Regions from separate parts of the Paenibacillus sp. FSL R7-0333 genome, predicted to be linked through region 1. Evidence: riboswitches for the same ligand, from Rfam matches in the RefSeq annotation. Region 1 holds a riboswitch; each other region holds the start of a gene.
The links. Region 1 has a riboswitch for cobalamin ahead of MKY86_RS07420 (energy-coupling factor ABC transporter permease). Riboswitches for the same ligand answer to the same signal wherever they lie in the genome.

Region 1 (4,348 bases):
TTGCGAGGGGCATTAGTGCCCCTGAATTTGCTGAAAGTGAGCGTTGAGCAGAAATGAAGAGCACTAATGCCCCTGAATTTGCTGAAAGTGAGCGTTGAGCAGAAATGAAGAGCACTAATGCCCCTGAATTTGCCGAAAGTGAGCGTTGAGCAGAAATGAAGAGCACTAATGCACCTGAATCTGCCGAAAGTGAGCGTTGAGCGGAAATGAAGAGCACTAATGCACCTGAATCGGCCGAAAGTGGGCGTTAAGCAGAAATGAGGAGTATTAGCTCTAAAAGTAGCTGAAACGAAAACTAACCTAATTAGTCTAACTAATCTAACTAATCTATCTCTCCTACCTACCTACCTACCTACCTACCTACCTACCTACCTACCTACCTACCTACCTACCTACCTACCTACCTACCTACCTACCTACCTACCTACCTACCTACCTACCTACCTACCTACCTACCTACCTTCTACACACCCTAATCTGGCTTTCATATAGAACCCGGCAAATCTGCCACACCATCCGTATAAAACAGCTCAAACACCAGATCCTCGTTGTAATTGCCGAAGCCTTTACCGAACAGGGTGAGGCCGCCGATGTGCTCGGCATCCTCCTCGACAGAGAGCCGGAAGGTCCATTGTTTGTTGCGGATGCCTACCTGATCCAGGGTGACCTCCGACAGCTTTTGCCCATCCATGAAAGTGCCCGTCTGCGTAATCCGCAGCTGCTTGAGCAGGCCGTATTGATTGGTGAGTGCAGGCCACCAGGCCGGGGTGTATTTTCCCGGATTATCTCCGTAGTCACCGGGGCTGGTCCAGAAGCCGAGCGATTGTCCGTTCAGCGTGAAGGTAATATCCGACGGCCAGTTGTTGTTGACGGACGGGGCTTCGGAGGCGATCTCCATCGTGATGGCAAGCTCCTCCGGCTGCTGGCTCGACAGCAGGAAATTCGGGATTTTATACTCGACGAACCCCTTGCCGAACCAGAGAATCCCGGCGTTCACGCGCTCCTGGTCCCAGAAATAACGGGGATCGTCAAAGTGTCCGATGACCCTCTCCGTCGTAGACAGTCCACAAGTAGGCTCGATCTGGAAGTCGGAATAATGCCCCACCGGAATGTCCTTGCGGTACCCTCTGCGCGGAGTCCGGGCCTGTCCCGGAAAAACAATTTCTGCCCCGTCGGCGGCCAGTGTGCAGATCTTCTGCAGACCGCTTTTGCCGGGAGCCATATGGCTGCGGATCAGCCCGGCGGCTTCGAGCTTGCGCACATGCATGGTCATAATCGCACTGCTGAGCTTGAGGGCTGCGGCCAGTTCCTTCACGTTCATGGGCTTCTCGGACAGCAGCCGCAGCATGTGCAGGCGCACGGTACTGGACAGTGCCTCGTACACGGGCAGGGATTGTTCGGTTAGATCAAGTTTCATCGGATGCCTCCACGTTCAGGTTATATAGTTAATAATTATATTACTCAAATAAAATTTCTACAAGCCATGATTGGCTGAAGGCAGCTTTTCCAATTTATATCACAGACACGCTGAGCCGAGTCCGCTATGATGTGAGATGAATTAGCGATGAAACAAGGTGCTCTTGCCGGAAGCGGCAAGGGATAACAGGGAATCGGGTGCAACTCCCGAGCGGTCCCGCCACTGTATGGAAGAGCTGCACTTCATGAGGTCACTCGGGAAGCCCCGGGGAAGACGAAGTCTGCGGCGCCTGTATTCCAAGCCAGGAGACCTACCTTGTCGACGCACACCACGACTCTACGCGGATAGGAGCGGTGTACGGATAGGTTAATGAGAAGAGGCGTTCTGCCCTGATGGACCGGAGGAATCTTGGAATCTTAGAGATGACACCCGGCTTACAGCTGCGGGATACAAGGGGACACGGCCCATAGTGATGGGACGATGAGAAGCACCTTGTTTCGCTTGGCAGCGGCTGCGCGCTCTATCGAACTTGCCTGCGTACATACACTCCCACCCTTTAGGGTGGGTTTTTTGGGCTTTATGATCTGTAATGGGAAATCAACAAACATGGAGGGTGACAAATGAAAAAGCACAGATGGTGGAGCTTTGCGGCACTGGTTGCCGGATTTACGGTGTACTTTATGCTGAACGAACCGGGGACGGCCCGGGCGATGCACATTATGGAAGGATTCCTGCCGGTTGGCTGGGCGGTGTTCTGGTGGGCGGCGTTTATCCCGTTCTTTGTCCTTGGAATCTTCAAGCTGAGAGCCATGACCCGGGAGAATCCGGAGCTGAAGCTGCTGCTGGGTCTGGCCGGGGCGTTTACCTTCGTACTGTCTGCGCTCAAAATGCCTTCCGTGACCGGAAGCAGCTCCCACCCCACCGGTACCGGACTAGGTGCGGTAATGCTGGGGCCGCTGCCCATGAGCGTAATCGGCTCGATTGTCCTGCTGTTTCAAGCGCTGCTGCTGGCGCACGGGGGGATTACTACGCTCGGGGCCAATGCGTTCTCGATGGCGGTGGCGGGTCCTTTTGCCGGCTATGCAGTGTATAAGCTGATGATGAAAATGCCGGACCGCGAGAAGCTGGCCTTGTTCTGTGCGGCTGCGGTGGCTGATCTGAGTACGTACGTAGTGACTTCCTTCCAACTGGCGGTGGCTTTTCCGGCGGCGGATGGCGGCGTGCTGGCATCTTTTCTCAAATTCGGGGGCATCTTTGCCGTGACGCAAATCCCGCTGGCCATCAGTGAAGGGCTGTTGACGGTACTGCTCTGGAACTGGCTGAAATCGTATAGCCCGAATGAATTGTCGCTTCTGAAACGCAAGGTGAACGGAGGAAGAGCCTAATGAGCAATAAATGGAAAAATGGGTTGATGCTGCTGGTTGTTATTCTGCTGGTCATTCTGCCGCTGCTGCTGGTTAATGGGGAATTCGGCGGGGCCGATGATGCGGCTGAAGGTGTGATTACCGAAATGAATCCTGACTATAAGCCGTGGTTCAAGCCGCTGACCGAGCTGCCGGGTGAGACGGAGAGTATGCTGTTTGCATTGCAGGCCGCGATTGGTGCCGGTGTAATCGGTTATACCCTGGGGCTGCTCAAGGGCAAGCAAGGCGGGACGAAGCAGCATAGCAGCAAGTGATCCGGCGGATTGACGTTCTCTCCTACAATAATGCTCTGCGCCAGTTGTCCCCGATGTGGAAAAGCTCGTTCGCAGCCCTGATGTTCCTGCTCTCTTACACCGTACATCCGGTACTACAGGCTGCAATTACCCTATGGATGATGTCCTGGTGTATATTGCAGGCCCGAATTCCCTTGCGTGCTTATGGCATGCTGTTCGGCACAGCGCTGCTGTTCTATGCGCTTAGCGTACCGGCGCTGCTCGTGGAATTCGGGCATCCGGCTGCGGGAGAGGCAGGGATATTCCCGCTTCCGGGACTGAACCTGCCGGTATATGTCACAGCAGCGGGACTTCAGCGGGCAGGGGAGCTGCTGGCCAGAATCTCTGCCTGCATGAGCTGTTTCTTCTTCCTGATGTTTACGACTCCGTTCAGTGAGCTTTTGCAGGTGCTGCGCAGGCTGCGGATGCCGCAGATTGTCCTGGAGCTGATGCTGATTATGTACCGCTTCTTATTCCTGCTGAGTGATGCAGCGCATGGTCTGCTACTGGCCCGCAGGCTGCGCGGAGGCCGCCGGGGCTACAAGGCCAGAATGCGGGAGACTGCGGCTATGGCAGGAGCGTTGTTCGGCAACACGATGCACCGGTATTACGGATTATCGCAGGGGCTGCTGGCCCGCGGATTCACAGATGAGATTATTCTCCCGCCTTATACGGCGCGTCCTGTGCCGCGGCGCTATACAATCCAGGCTTATGCCGGTATTGCGCTACTGCTGCTGGCTGAGGCGTACTTTATCACTAACACATGAAAGGAGTCACCCATGGATCAGGAATCTAGCTTGGCTTGTGACGGAGTGGTGTTCCATTACCCGGATACGAAGGAGCCTGCCCTGCATGAACTGACGTTCTCCATCCCCGCAGGCAGCAAGACGGCGGTGCTCGGTCATAACGGTTCGGGCAAATCGACGCTGTTCCTGCATGCCGTCGGCATTCTGCGCCCGCAGCAGGGGACGGTTGTGCAAGGAGGGAAGGCGTTATCCTACTCCAAAAAAGAGCTGGCCGCTCTGCGGCGGAAAGTGGGCCTGGTCTTCCAGGACCCCGAGCAGCAGCTGATCCTCAGCACTCCGCTGGAGGATGTGTCGTTCGGGCTGCGCGGCAGCGGCATGGCTGAACCGGCTATCGCTGCGCGCTGCCGGGAGGTCATGGAGCTGCTGAATCTATCCGGTCTGGGCGATAAACCGATTCACCAGCTTAGTCTGGGCCAGAAGAAACGCACG
Region 2 (4,348 bases), 1.6 Mb from region 1:
AGCAGGTTCCATTCCGCTGAACCGGGGGAAGCCGTAAGCTCCTCGTACGTATAACCGGTATAGATCCAGATTGGGAAGTCCGGCAGCTCGGCGCGCAGCTCGTGAATGAAGTCTGCAGCCTCCTCAGCCGAGAAAAAAGGGTCCCCGCCCGCCAGCGTCAAGCCGTCCAGCAGCGGATTGCCTGCAATCTCTTCTATGATCTCCCGCCGCCGCTCCGGGGTGAAGGCCTCCCCGAAGTTAAAGTTCCAGGTCTTCGGGTTGAAGCAGCCCAGGCAGCGGTGGCGGCAGCCGCTGATGAAGAGGACGGCCCGCAGGCCTTCCCCTTCATTGATCGACTCCGGGTAATATCCGCAGATGTTCATAGATGCTTAACACGGTCCCGGACTTCGGCTTGCTTGGCCGCATTGAAGCGGGTCTGATAGTCACCGGTCAGATACCCGGTAACCCGGCGCAGACGGCGGATATGGGTGGTATCCTCATGGGCATTGCAGGTCGGGCAATTCGTACCGATGACCCCTTCATAGCCGCAGCCGGAGCAGCGGTCAATCGGATGGTTAATGCTGAAGTAGCTGATGTCCTGCTCCAGCGCGTATTTGATGATTTTGACGAAGGCTGCAGGGTTGCTCCGGGCATTGCCGTTCAGTTCGACATAGGAGATCGCTCCGGCGTTGCAATATTCATGGAACGGGGCTTCCAGGCTGATCTTCTTGGCTGCGCTCAGTTCATGGTAGACCGGAATGTGGAACGAGTTCGTATAATATTCACGGTCGGTTACCCCAGGGATAGAGCCTAGCACCTTGCGGTCGATCTTGGTAAATTTGCCGGAAAGACCCTCGGCCGGCGTGGCGAACAAGGTGATGTTGAGGTTAAGCTCCTCGCTCTTGCGGTCGCAATATTCACGCATGTGGCGGACGATGGCTACAGCCTTGGCGTGAATCTCCATATCTTCGCCGTGGTGCTTGCCGTACATGGCCTTCATGCACTCTGCCATTCCAATGAAGCCTAGCGACAGGCTGCCGTGCTTCAGCAGTTCGCCTACGCTGTCATCGGGGGCAAGCTGCTCTCCGCCTTCCCAGACGCCTTCACGCATCATGAAATCAGAGGCTTTGGCCTTCTGGGAAGCCTGGATACGGAAGCGGTGCAGCAGGCCGTCCAGCGCAATATCCATATAGTGATTCAGGTCGTCGAAGAACCCTGCTTCATCAGCAGCGAGGCGGCGGCCGGTTATCGTGCCGTGGGCAAGTCCCAGACGCACCAGGTTGAGCGTGTTGAAGGACAGGTTGCCTTTGCCGGAGCAGTGGTTGCGTCCGAAGCGGTCGCCGAGCACACGGGTCCGGCAGCCCATCGTAGCGAACTCGGTATCCGGGTCAGCCGGATCGTAATACTGCATGTTCAGCGGAGCGTCCAGATTGGCGAAGTTCGGATACAATCTGCGCGCCGAGCACTCCGCTGCCTTCAGGAACAGCTCATAGTTGGGGTCCCCCGGCTGCTGGTTGATGCCTTGCTTGCATTTGAAGATCTGAATCGGGAACACCGGCGTCTCCCCGCTGCCCAGTCCGTTCATCGTGGCCGTCAGCAGTGAGCTGATCACAAGCTGGCCCTCCGGGGAGGTGCAGGTCCCGTAGTTGATGCTGGTAAAAGGAATCTGGCCGCCGGAGCGGCTGGACATCGTATTCAGGTTATGTACCATACTCTCTGCGGCCTGCAGGGTCTCACTTTGCGTCTCCTTCAGGGCAAAACGGAAGGCGCGCGGATACTGCTCAGCCAGATCGCTGCGGCTCATCGTAATCTCCCCAAGCTCAGACACCTCTGCATTCTCCTCGAAATACTCCAGACCTTTGCGGAAGAGCTTGGAGAAGGACTTGGTCACATAAGGAGCCAGATCATAATCCAGCTTGTTGGCGGACACACCGCCGTACTGCGCATTCTGCTGCGACTGGAAAATAATCGCCACCAGCGACATCGCCGTCATAATCGAGTTGGGAGGCCGTACGCTGCCGTTGCCGGTGTTGAAGCCTTCACGGAGAAGCCGTTCGAACGGGATGAAGATGCAGTTGGTGGTTCCGATGGCGTATTGATCCAGGTCATGCACATAGACGACATTATCCAGGGTAGCCTGTACCAGCTGCGGCGGCATGGTGAAGTTGCGGGCATACCATTTGGAGTATTCACTGCCGAACTTGCTCATTTTGCCGGAGAAGCTCTCCCCGTTCAGGTTGGCGTTCTCGCGCAGCAGATCCAGATCCCGGCTGTCGATAATATCCCGTCCCAGATGAATGACCTCTTCCAAAAGATCCTCCTGTGCAGCTTGTCCTTCGTTATAACGTTTCTCCAGCAGCGTCATTATATAACTCTCTCCTCTCGGGTATTGTAAGCGTTAAAAAAGCACCTCCGGCCGGGACGGCCGGAAATGCCCGAATGCATGATGCAAAGATCCGGGAAGCGGAAATTTGCCTGTGGTCTGGGTGGAATATACGAGCAGACAAGGGGCAAATAGCTTACGCCCGTTCTTGTATATTCCGCAGAGCCGATACCTGAAAATAATCCGCGATCGTCCTCAGGTATCGGCAGCCTCTGGCCCGATTGACGGAAGGCTAACTCTGCTATTGCAGGCCGCATACGGACACCTTCCCTGTTCCTCGCAGGAGTCTAAGCGGTGCCACCGAAACAGGCAGGTCTCCTGGCTTCCGGCAACTCCTCCGGCGCCTTCCCGGGGGGCTTATTCCGCCCCTTAGTGGCAATTAGCCGGAGAATGCAGCCCTGGGCAACGCACCCTGGGAGCATCCGGTTACAGTGGCGGGACCGCAGCGGTTTTGCACCGCACTTCCCTATTAAGTCGCACCTCTATTACAAGGGGTGAAACGCCCGTTTCTACTATATTTTGTTGTTATCTATTAAAGCTACCGCAATATATTGTGTTTGTAAATGTTTTTTTGCAATCCCGCACGGGGAGCGGGTTCGGCGCTTTTACTCACAGCTGATCCACAGTTAGTCCACAGGTAATCCACAACTTTCCTATGAATCTGCCGTGAATTTTTCATAAAATCTCCGAAAATACGCCACAAAGAATCCATAAATAGAGTGCGTCTAATCCTGGTAATCATTTTGACGGATATTAATAGAATAGAGAGGGTGCAGGTGATTTGTAGCAAGCCTGGCGAAGCGTTACAATAAGAGGATAAGTTAGAGGCAGGCACATCAGATCATTAGGAGGCAGTTCACAATGGCAATTGGCGAAGTGACCGTTATTCCGGTTGGGACAGGCAGCACCAGTCTCAGCAGCTATGTGGCCGAGATGCAGCGCGTGCTGGAGACGGTGGAGGGCATTACCTACGAGCTAACTTCTATGGGTACGATTATTGAGGGGCCGGTAGCGCGGATTCTGGCTGCGGTAGAAGCGCTGCACGAGTCACAGTTCACCGCCGGGGCGCAGAGAGTCTCAACCTCGCTCAAGATCGATGACCGGCGCGACAAGATCTCGACCAGTCGCAGCAAGCTGGAATCCGTGGAGCGCAAGCTACAGGGAGAGTAGCGGGAATACAGTATCTAATCAGAAATGATAATAAGGAGCGGATTATTCATGGCAGAAGCAGCTCAGCAGATCGGAATTCAAATGTATACACTGCGTGACCAGACGGAACGCGATTTCCTCGGCACACTGGCCAAGGTGGCAGAGATGGGGTACCAGGCAGTGGAATTCGCCGGTTATTTCGGTGTATCTGCAGGGGAACTGCGCCGTAAGCTGGATGAACTTGGCCTGGCGGCCCCTTCGGCGCATGTAGGCCTGGACTTCAGCAGTCTGGATAAGATGGAACAGGCCTTAGCCAAAGAGATTGAATACGCGGTAGAGCTCGGACTGCAATATATAATCACCCCGTCGGCACCGCTTCCGCCGAATCCTTCCATAGAGGATGTAACGAGAATCATTCCATTCCTGGAGAAGGCTTCCGCGATGGTCCGGGCGGCGGGGATGCAGTACGGCTACCACAACCATGATTATGAATTCAAAGAGGTTGACGGCAAGGCGGTCATCGATATCTGGCTGGAGCAGATTCCTGCCGAGCATATGCTGGCTGAGTTTGATCTGGGATGGGTATACCGGGGCGGAGCCCGGCCCGTTGATTATGTGTCACGGTACGCCGGACGTGTTCCGCTGGTCCACATTAAGGATTTCGGAGCCAACCAGGAGGAGACCGATCTCGGGAAGGGAGAGGTCGATTTCCGAAGCGTCTTCGAGATCGCGGAGCAGAGCGGAATTCTCTATTATATTGTGGAGCAGGAGGCCTATGAGGTATCTTCTCTTGAGAGCGCTAAGCTCGCACTGGATTATTTCCGCGGGCTGGGGCTG
Region 3 (4,348 bases), 1.1 Mb from region 1:
ATGCGAAGGGTGAGGCAGGCGCCGGAGTGGACGGCGGTGCGAGCGCTGAGACAGGCGCTGGAGTAGACAGCGGCGCGGATAGTGGAGCAACCGCCACTCCAGCGGCGGCGGGGACTCCTCCGTCACGCGTCTACGAGGTGACGGTGGAGCTTTCAGCAGGCGCGAAGCTGGCGGCAGGTGATATGATCACCGCCGGAAGATACTCGCTGAAGCTGGCGGCAGATCCGGGCAGCGCCCCGGAGGCCACAGCCACAGCCGCGCCTAGTGCGGAGCCGTCCGCTTCCGCAAGCCCGGAAGCGGACAAGGACGTGGAATAACACAGCGGCAACAAGCAGGCTGCGTAAGCTTTTAACTAACGCGATCGGATAATGCAATCGACTGACGCAATTGATTGCCGCTACCGGCCAACGCAATCGACTGACGCTACCGACTGACGCTACCGACTGACGCTACCGACTGACGCTACCGACTGACGCTACCGACTGACGCTACCGACTGACGCTACCGACTGACGCTACCGACTGACGCTACCGACTGACGCTACCGACTGACGCAATCGACTAACGCTACCGACTGACGCAATCGACTAACGCTACCGACTGATGCTACCGGCCAACGCAATCGACTGACGCTACCGACTGATGCTATCGACTAACGCTACCGACTGACGCAATTGATTGCCGCTACCAGCCAACGCAATCGACTAACGCTACTGATTCACTCAACCGACTGACGCTACCGAGTGGCGCTTTTAACTAACGCTAACGAGTAACGCTCCTTAGTCATTCAGCCGACTCACACAACTAACTGACGGTTTTGAGTCGATACCAAGTGATGGTACTGAGTAACATTGCTTACAGTGATAGGTGTACTCCGTACAACTAAAAACAGTGAAAAGGAAGACGTTCCTCTCGTAACTGTATTCCATACAACTAATTTTGCCCGAATGGGCGAAAAGCCGGTACAGAAGCATTTTAGGTGCATGAAATACAGCTAAAAGTACATTTGGCAGTAAATCAGACGATTTAGTTGTACAGATTGCATTTAAGCATAACGTTTGGAGCTAGAATAGTACCTTAGTTAGTCGGGGTACGGCAGCCCCCCAGCAAGCTAGAGGATTAAATGAATGCTGATTAGTTAGAACCTGATGATCGACTAGCGGTAGCTGATCCGCTGTGCGCATATAGCGCGGCATGGTGGACTGGTCAGAGCCTGGTGCATACTACTTTATGTAGTACAATGATTTGCGCTCCGGCAGGCTGATACGAGCATAAAGTAATTAGTTAAGTGTGCTAGTGTCCGAACGAAGCTGCTCGATTGCACTTTGTACACTAGAATGAGGCATATCGAGCCTTATATGGTGTTCTGCTGTATTCGGTACATTAGATTTTGGGAATTTGGCCCGGCGGAGGGTTATTTGCCACAATCGATTGTATGAAATGCAGCAGAATGCGTTATCGACCGCTTTTACACGAATTCTAATGTACATAATACAATCGCCTGGCTTCCGCTGTCTCCGTTAGTACCGCCAACGGCTTAATTAACAGCAGAAGAATGACTCCATAGTCCTGAATAGTACGATGTGCCGGGGTAGCGGGCATGTGCTGTTCAGGATTTTTTGCTGCGGAATGGGCGGGGCTTCGGGGGGATGGAATAGAAATAGCTTGTCTATAGACATACAGGGGAATAGTAGATATGATTGTTTCAGAATATTAAAATTTAATAAGCTTTGGGAAAAGGTGCAGATTGCCTCAGAGACCGCGCGCTGTCGCTAGCAGATGCTGGCAGGGCTATGTCTAATAGAGGAATCTGCTTAAAAGGGAAGCCCGGTGCAAGTCCGGCGCGGTCCCGCCACTGTAAATACGGAGCAACTCCTGAGGAGCCACTGTCTGCTAACGGGATGGGAAGGCGGGGGAAGCGGTGAAGTATGAGCCAGGAGACCTGCCTTTTTCGTTGTTGTTTCTATTCTTCGGGGGTAAGAATGTGGAAGCAGATGCTGATATTGGCGAGGGCTGTATATGCTGTATTGTATGTAGTGTGGGAGAGCAATCGGCTCCTTCAGCCGCCCTGTATTGTATTCTTCCCCGGCCGCCCTGCACAGGGCGGTCTTTAGGTTGCCGCTTTATCTGCGGAGGAAGCAGGATTCATCCATTCTATTTCAGGAAAGAGGTTAGTTATGAAGAACCATTCTCTATCATCCAGGTTCACACGGCTGGGACTAGCTGTCATTATGCTGTTCGCACTGTTGGGAGCAGCCGTAGCCCCGGCAGGACAGGCTGCTGCTGCACAGGCAGGCGGGACTTCCGCACCCGCGGTATCCGCTCTGCCCGCAAGTGAGGCAGCCAGCGTAACCGCTGCGGTCTATGCCACTGCGGAGTTCATGCTGAAGAACGGAGTCCAGTCGGACTGGCAGGCGATTGGCCTTGCGCAAGCAGGCTACAAGGTTCCTGCCAGCTATCTGAAGGCGCTTGAAGGCAAGGTGGCTGAGGCTAAGGGTGTTTTTGCCAGAGCTACGGACTATGCCCGGATCACGCTGGCTGTTAAGGCACTGGGCGGCGACCCGGCGAATGTGGCAGGCTTTAACCTGATCGAGAAGCTGTACAATAACGATAAAATTACGGGCCAGACGCTGAATAATCCGGTCTATGCACTGCTGGCTCTGGATTCCGGCAGCTATACGATCCCGGCAACTGCAAAATGGACACAATCTAAGCTGCTGGCAGAGATTCTGGCGAAGCAGAACCCGGACGGCGGCTTCACCCTGACCACGGGTGGGAGTGATCCGGATATGACAGCGATGGTGCTGAACGCACTGGCTGGACACAAGCAGGAAGCGGCAGTGAATGCTGCCGGTCAGCGGGCGGGAGCCTGGCTGGCTAAGGCACAGGATAAGAACGGCGGATATGGCGACAGCAGCGAGAGTGTAGCTCAGGCCATCATCGGTCTGTCTGCCTTCGGCATTGATCCTGCAGGAGCAGATTATACCAAGGGTAATATCAATCTGGTCAGCAAGCTGCTGAGCTTCAGCGCAGAGGGCGGCGGATTCGCCCACACTGCAGGCGGCAGCTCCAATCCGCTCTCTACAGAGCAGGCGCTGGAGGCTTTGGTAGCGTACAAGCTGTTTGGTACAGGCGGTAAGCTCTTTGATTTTAGCGGCATACCAGTGAAGAATCCTCAGGTAAGTGTCTCGGTTACAGTTGAAGGTCCGAATGGAACCTTGGCTGAGGGCAGCGTGTACGCCGGAAATGTGCTTACGGCACTGGATAAGACAGCAGCAGCCAAGCGCCTGGCTCTGGTCAATGAAGCAGGCAATTATGTGACGGATCGGCGGCGTGATTGCGGGTACTTTTGGTGGATATGATGGCTGGATGTACGTGATCGCACGCGGCGGAGCATGGATCTATCCAAGTGTAGGGATGGGCGACTTCGCGCTGGAGGAGAATGACCGCATTGTGGTCTATTATGGTGGGGACAACACGCAGGTGGTTGATGCCGTAACCGTGACTCCCGCACAGCCGCAGCCTGGACAAGATCTGAAGGTGCAGGTAACCCAGAAGCAATGGGTCTGGAATGAGGCGACCTTCACCTCCGATTCGGTAACCTCACCGGCGGCAGGCGTACAGGTAACCATCGGCGGCAAAACAGCAGTTACAGATGCTGCGGGCGTGGCTGTTGTGGCCGGAGGACTGCCAGCAAATAAATATACCCTGACGGTTACGGGATATCTGAAGGATAAAACCCCGGCCATCGTGCGTCATACGGTTCCGGTAACAGTGGCTTCTGCGGCGGCGGACCGTCCGGCTTTTGGCGATGTGAAGTCGATCTCGCCTTGGGCGCTGGAGTCGGTATACACGGCGTATGACCGCAAGCTGATGAATGGTGTGAGTGAGGACAGCCTGCTGTTTGCACCGAAAAAGAATATTACCCGTGCTGAATTTGCAGCACTGCTGCTGCGGTTAACCGGGAACGAGCCGTCTGCGGCGTCTTCCGCTGGGGCCTTCAGTGATGTTAAGGCTGGTACATGGTATTATGGAACAGTGAACCGGGCGAAGGAGCTAGGAATCATCAGCGGCGTAAGCGCCAAAACGTTCAAACCGGACGGGCTGGTTACACGCCAGGATATGGCTGTGATGATGGTTAGAGCTTTTAAGCTGGATGCTACATCAGCCGGAGCAGGAGCAGGGGCTGGTAAGTTCAGCGATGAAGATAAGATTAGCGACTATGCATTGTCCGCTGTCCGTACGGTGACGGGACTTGGATATATGAGCGGTACCGGCGGCGCATTCGAGCCTACTGCTGTAGTAACCCGTGAGATGGCTGCTGCTGTAGCGGTTAGATTGCCATAGTT

Region 2: linked by a shared signal. The riboswitch ahead of MKY86_RS00780 (anaerobic ribonucleoside triphosphate reductase) and the one ahead of MKY86_RS07420 (energy-coupling factor ABC transporter permease) in region 1 are both predicted to bind cobalamin.
Region 3: linked by a shared signal. The riboswitch ahead of MKY86_RS03165 (prenyltransferase/squalene oxidase repeat-containing protein) and the one ahead of MKY86_RS07420 (energy-coupling factor ABC transporter permease) in region 1 are both predicted to bind cobalamin.

The regions. Positions count from the first base shown of each region.
Region 1 is NZ_JBBOBZ010000001.1:1,808,612-1,812,959, forward strand. It holds gene MKY86_RS07410 (hypothetical protein) at 1-47, shown strand, start outside; gene MKY86_RS07415 (ArsR/SmtB family transcription factor) at 485-1,417, opposite strand; cobalamin riboswitch at 1,556-1,749, shown strand; gene MKY86_RS07420 (energy-coupling factor ABC transporter permease) at 2,038-2,802, shown strand; gene MKY86_RS07425 (energy-coupling factor ABC transporter substrate-binding protein) at 2,802-3,095, shown strand; gene cbiQ (cobalt ECF transporter T component CbiQ) at 3,092-3,880, shown strand; gene MKY86_RS07435 (energy-coupling factor ABC transporter ATP-binding protein) at 3,893-4,348, shown strand, end outside.
Region 2 is NZ_JBBOBZ010000001.1:187,791-192,138, forward strand. It holds gene nrdG (anaerobic ribonucleoside-triphosphate reductase activating protein) at 1-362, opposite strand, end outside; gene MKY86_RS00780 (anaerobic ribonucleoside triphosphate reductase) at 359-2,344, opposite strand; cobalamin riboswitch at 2,654-2,884, opposite strand; gene MKY86_RS00785 (MTH1187 family thiamine-binding protein) at 3,224-3,532, shown strand; gene MKY86_RS00790 (sugar phosphate isomerase/epimerase family protein) at 3,581-4,348, shown strand, end outside.
Region 3 is NZ_JBBOBZ010000001.1:754,077-758,424, forward strand. It holds gene MKY86_RS03160 (GAP1-N2 domain-containing protein) at 1-317, shown strand, start outside; cobalamin riboswitch at 1,771-1,963, shown strand; gene MKY86_RS03165 (prenyltransferase/squalene oxidase repeat-containing protein) at 2,177-3,361, shown strand; gene MKY86_RS03170 (S-layer homology domain-containing protein) at 3,369-4,346, shown strand.